2 linked regions of the Loktanella sp. M215 genome follow. The protein of the gene in region 2 interacts with the protein of the main gene of each other region in a pairwise test. Links are inferred from orthologs where the notes say so. Each region holds a gene or a part of one and is shown on either strand. Other genes may lie near its edges.

Region 1 (2,657 bases), 2.7 Mb from region 2 along the record:
AATTCAAGCCGCCGATGCCGGACCCGATCAAAACCCCCGTGCGCTCCTGATCTTCGCGCTCCGTCGGCATCCAGCCACTGTCTTCGACGGCCTGCTGGGCCGCCGCCATCCCGAACAGGATGAAGGTGTCGACCTTGCGCTGTTCTTTCGGCTCCATGTAGGTGTCGGCGTTGAAGGTGCCGTCGCTGCCGTCACCCAAGGGCACCTCGCAGGCATAATTGGTGACCAGCCCGGTGGTGTCGAACCCCTTGATCGGGCCGGCCCCCGACTGACCCGCCAGAATGCGCGACCAGCTCGCCTCGACCCCGTCAGCCAGCGGCGTGACAAGTCCCAGTCCCGTTACGACAACACGGCGCATCTTTCGTCCCCTCAACACGTCATTTCGGCCCTGATACCGCAGGGTTGCGCGCAGGAGCAAGAGCCGTGGCATATTCCGCCCCGTGACGACACGGACCCGCCGTCTTGCGGGCACCCAGACGGCAAGCCTAGGGTGACCCGACCGCCCATATGGCAACGCCGGGACATATCCATGACCATCACCCACGCCGACGACCTCGACCACCTCAAGATCATCGGCCGCATCGTCGCCAACACCATGCACGCCATGGCAAAAGCGATGGAGGTTGGCATGACGACCCGAGAGCTCGACGCCATCGGCCGCACCCTGCTGGACCGCGCGGATGCCACCTTCTGCATGGGGCAGGTCACCGCCGCCCAGCACAAACTCTGCCGCGACGGCAAGCGCGCGATGGAACTCGGCATCGCACAGGTCGGCGCAAGCAAGCCCATCGGCGGGATCGGCCGCGGCCCGCTGATCGTCACCCTGCCGGGCCGAACCTAAATCAAAGGACATGACAGGCCTGCACCAGATCTTCCCTGACCGGAACCTGCCGCTGCGGCGCGGTCAAGCTTACCATGACCCAGCCCCCGATCATGACGGCCGCCTGCCACTGCACCGGCTGCCAAAAGATCACCGGCAGCGCCTATTCACTGACCGCGATGGTGCCGACCCCCGGCCTTGACGTGACCAGAGAGACGGTGCGCGGCGGCCTCAAGGGCGACATGCTGGACCACCGCTTTTGCCCCGACTGCCTGACGTGGATGTTCACGCGGATCAGCGGCATGGACGATGTCGTCAATGTCCGCCCGACCCTGTTCGATGACACGACATGGTTCTCACCCTTCATCGAAACGATGTTCGTCGAAAAACGTCCTTGGGCCACTACCCCGGCACACCATAGATTCGACGGCGTCCCATCTCCGTCCGACCATCCCGCGCTGATGGCCGCCTACGCCGCCACCTGATCCAAACGAAAACGGCCCCCGCAATCGCGAGGGCCGTTTCAAATCTTGTGGCGACAATGCCGCCGGTTAGGACTGCGCTTACAGCGCGCCCTTGATGAACTTCACGGCGTCGCCGAAGGTCTGGATGGTTTCGGCGGCATCGTCGGGGATCTCGATCCCGAACTCTTCCTCGAAGGCCATGACCAGTTCCACGGTGTCAAGGCTGTCAGCGCCGAGGTCGTCGATGAACGACGCGCTTTCGACGACTTTGTCCTCTTCCACACCAAGATGCTCCACAACGATCTTGCGTACGCGATCTTCGACTTCGCTCATGAACAATTCCTCACGTTCCTGATGGGCCTGAACCCAGTTGTTGAACGACCCGAAAGAGGGCCCGTCCGTTGCTGCGTGGCCTATAACAGAGATTTGAGCAGGCGCAAACGCTTTCACTCGACCGCTGTCAGGCCTCTGTCAAAGCATGGCCATTCCGCCATTCACATGCAAGGTCGCACCGGTGACATAGGCCGCTTCCTTGCTGGAAAGATAAAGCACCGCAGCCGCGATCTCGTCCGCCTCGCCCATGCGACCGGCGGGGATCTGGCCCAGAATGGCCCCCTTCTGGTCGTCGTTCAGCTTGTCGGTCATCGCGGTGGCGATGAAGCCGGGTGCGACGCAGTTCACCGTGATGCCGCGGCTCGCGACCTCATAGGCGATCGACTTGCTCATTCCCACGACCCCGGCCTTGGAGGCGGCATAGTTCGCCTGCCCCGGATTGCCCGTGGCCCCCACGATGCTGGTGATGTTGATGATGCGGCCCCAGCGGGCCTTCATCATGCCGCGGATGGCACCCTTGCACAGGCGCATGGTGCTGGTCAGGTTGACCTCCAGCACGCTCGCCCATTCCTCGTCCGACATCCGCATAAAGATGTTGTCCTTGGTGATGCCCGCGTTGTTCACCAGAATATCCAGACTGCCCATCGCTTCGACCGCCTGCTTCGGCAGGGCCGTCACGGCCTCCGCATCGCTCAGGTTACATGGCAGCACGAAAGTACGCTCGCCCAACTCCGCAGCCAGTGCCTCCAGCGGCTCCACCCGTGTGCCGGACAGGCCGACCGTGGCCCCCGCGCTGTGCAGCGCCGTGGCGATGGCCCCACCAATTCCACCCGATGCGCCGGTGATCAGCGCCGTCTTTCCCGTCAGATCGAACATCATGCGTCTCCCTTGATGGCGGCGGCTGCCACCTGTGCTTCCATGGCGGTGCCGACATTCAGCGTGGCCGCGTCCTTGGCGATCCTGCGGATCATGCCCGACAGCGCCTTGCCGGCGCCCACTTCGATGAATTGGGTGACACCCTGCTGCACCATCCAGTCGAC
Region 2 (3,106 bases):
GGCGTCGTGGCCGCCACGATGGCCGCATATTCATCGGAACTGACGACGGACACCTCGCTGACCTCGAACGGCAGCGGCTCCGCGTTGAACCCCCAGCCTGCGATCAGCCAGACCAGCAGCGCCAGATGTCCTGCCGCCGAGACATATGTGCCCGTCGTCCGTTGCATGCCCTAGTTGCCCGACCCCGACAGGCCAGACCCCGTCAAAGTCGACCCCCCGATATCCGTCACAAGGCCGATGTTGGAAAAGCCCGCCGCATTCAGCGCGCCCATGACCTCTGCCACGCGGTTCCAGGCGTTGGTCCCGTCCGCGCGCAAGAAGATCCGGTCGCTGGTCCGCTCTGCCGCGATGGCCTGCAGGCGCGTGATCAGATCGGCCTCCGGCGTGTCGGTCGTCTGGATCGCGAGGCTCCCGTCGGCCTTGATCGTCACGGTCAGCGGCTCTTCCTCGTCCGATGGCAGCGCGCTCGCCGCCGTCTTGGGCAGGTCCACCGGCACGCCCACAGTCATCAAGGGGGCCGCGACCATGAAGATGATCAGCAGCACCAGCATGACGTCCACGAAGGGCGTGATGTTGATTTCCGCCATGGGCTGCGCCCGGCCCCGCCGCCGCCCCCGCCTGTTGCCCGCCTCGGCCATGGCTCAGGCGTCCAGCTGGCGCGACAGGATGGTGCTGAATTCGTCGGCAAAGGCCTCGTAGCCCGCGACGATCCGGTCCGCATCCGCGCTCAGCTTGTTATAGAAGATGACCGCCGGAATGGCCGCCATCAGGCCCAGACCCGTCGCCAGCAGCGCCTCGGCAATGCCCGGTGCGACGACGGCAAGGTTAGTGTTCTGCGCCTGCGCGATCTCGATGAAGGCGTTCATGATGCCGAAGACAGTGCCGAACAGACCGACGTAGGGCGCCACGGACCCGGTCGTCGCCAGCACGGCCAGACCCTTCTGCAGCTTGGCGGCCTCCTTGGCGATGGCCACGTCCATGCTGCGGTCGATCCGCGCCTGCGCGCCCGCGATCAGATCACCGTCCTGCCGGTGGCTGCGGCGCCATTCGGTCATGCCCGCGGCAAAAATCACCTCGGCCGCCCCCCGCGGGGCCGCGCCCACCTGATCGAACAGCTGATCCAGCGGCTCGCCGCTCCAGAAGGCATGATCGAACTGCTCGGCCGCAGCGCGGGCCTTGCGATACTGGATCGTCTTGTCGACGATGATCGACCAGCACCAGATGCTGGCGCCGATCAGCATGAACATGACGAGTTTCACGAGGATGGTCGCGTTGGCGAACATCGACCACATCGTGATGTCGGTGACTGTTTCCATGGTGCCTGCTCTGACGTTTGGCCGCTTGCGCGATCTGATTGGGCATGATTCTAGCCCATGCCGCACCAAACGCCAACGTCATTCCGCACACGATTTCGCCAAGCCGGCGGTCACCCGCTAGAGCGGCCCCCCCCGCAGCGCCGCCGGTAGCCGCACGGGGCGCCCGTCCAGCGTCATGCAGACCGCCGTGACCTCGGCCCGGAACAGCACCTGCGCCCCGCGCCGCACCTCCTGGTCAAAGACCCAGCGCACCGCGCTCTGCGCCCGGTGCGCCGTATGCACCACCAACCGGTCGTCCAGCCGCGCGGGGGCCAGATAATCCGCCACGACGCGCGTGACGACAAAGACGATGCCCGCGACATCGCGCATCTCGATCTGGTTCATCCCCAGCGCCTCGACCAGCTCCGACCGGCCCCGCTCGATATACTTCAGATAATTGGCGTAATAGACGATCCCGCCCATGTCGGTGTCCTCGTAATAGACACGCACCAAAGTTTCATGGCTCATTGCATCCGCCCCACCCGCGCCGCCACCCGCAGCGCATGGCTCGCGTCCCGCGCCACGCCGGGCAGCACCGGGTCATAGACCGCCCGCACGATCCCCGCGACCTCGGGCCGGATCACCGCCGCCCCGCCCAGCAGCGCCAGGGGCGAGGCGTCCATGAACGCCCGGTCCGACCACAACACGATCGTCTGCACCGCCTGTGACAACGCCAGCGTATCGGCACTCACCGCCGCCAGATGCGCATCCATCCGCAGAAACACGAAACAGGCCTTGATCGCGCCGCCTTCGTCGAACCGGAAGATGCGGTACTGATTGGCCTCCGCCCCCTGCAAGCGTTCGACCAAAGGCCCCAAGTCCGGCACCAGCCGGTCCAGATGCGGCACCTCCACAAGCTCCGCCCAGTCCCGGCAGAAGAACACCATCAGGTTCGCGCCCAGCTCCCAGTCCGTCTCGGCCATCCTGTGCCCGGCCAGCGCCACGACCGCCTCGATCGCGCCCTTGAAGACCGCCAGCGTCGCATCGTCCACGCCAAAGACCACCGGCACGATCGGCCGCCCCCAGCGCGCACACAGGTACGACCCGTCCCCCCGCGTGAACTTCGCCGCCACCTCTTCCGCCCCGATCGTCACCGCGCCCGTCCTCGCTTTTTCCAAAATACTACCCCCGGAGGGTCGACCATCACGCAAAGGCGCCATCGCCCTTCATTTGGCCGCATGAACACCCGCCAAAGGCTCCAGCCTCAGTCAAACAGATCACTCTCGCGCCGTGGCGCATCCAGCCCCAGATGCCGCCAGGCGTCCCGCGCCAGCATCCGCCCGCGCGGCGTCCTCTGGATCAATCCCTTCTGCAACAGATAAGGCTCGATCACATCCTCCAGCGAATCCCGGCTCTCGCTCAGCGCAGCACTCAATGTCTCGACCCCCACCGGCCCGCCGCCATAGCTCTCGGCGATCAGCCGCAGATAGCGCCGGTCGGCGTTGTCCAGCCCCAGATCATCGACCCCCATCCGGGTCAGCGCCCGGTCCGCAATCGCGCGGTCCACGGTCCCGTCGCCCTCGACAAGCGCGAAATCCACGACCCGGCGCAGCAGACGCCCGGCGATGCGCGGCGTCCCACGCGCCCGGCGCGCGATCTCGGCGGCGCCGTCAACGGTCGCAGGCGCGCCCATCAGGCGCGCGCCGCGGGTGACGATCTCGTGCAACTCACTTTCCGAATAGAACTCCAGCCGCACCGGGATGCCGAAGCGGTCGCGCAGCGGCGTGGTCAGCAGCCCCATCCGCGTCGTC

Evidence for each region.
Region 1: the proteins of ybgC (region 2) and GLR48_RS13560 interact in binary tests that used the Escherichia coli proteins (3 or more experiments, as listed by UniProt). The link is inferred for Loktanella sp. M215 from one-to-one orthologs.

Annotation. Positions count from the first base shown.
Region 1 is NZ_WMEA01000001.1:2,763,796-2,766,452, reverse strand. It holds GLR48_RS13560 (acyl carrier protein), read right to left. Parts: upstream 1,618-2,657; coding sequence 1,384-1,617; downstream 1-1,383. Other genes in the region: fabD (ACP S-malonyltransferase), read right to left, coding at 2,493-2,657; fabG (3-oxoacyl-[acyl-carrier-protein] reductase), read right to left, coding at 1,756-2,493; GLR48_RS13565 (GFA family protein), read left to right, coding at 916-1,305; GLR48_RS13570 (hypothetical protein), read left to right, coding at 530-841; fabF (beta-ketoacyl-ACP synthase II), read right to left, coding at 1-358. UniProt on the Escherichia coli protein: Carrier of the growing fatty acid chain in fatty acid biosynthesis.
Region 2 is NZ_WMEA01000001.1:56,337-59,442, forward strand. What follows is about bases 129-3,106. They hold ybgC (tol-pal system-associated acyl-CoA thioesterase), read right to left. Parts: upstream 1,824-3,106; coding sequence 1,434-1,823; downstream 129-1,433. Other genes in these bases: GLR48_RS00290 (energy transducer TonB), read right to left, coding at 129-167; tolR (protein TolR), read right to left, coding at 171-638; tolQ (protein TolQ), read right to left, coding at 642-1,316; GLR48_RS00310 (hypothetical protein), read right to left, coding at 1,820-2,449; ruvB (Holliday junction branch migration DNA helicase RuvB), read right to left, coding at 2,560-3,106. Outside these bases: more of GLR48_RS00290, read right to left, coding at 1-128.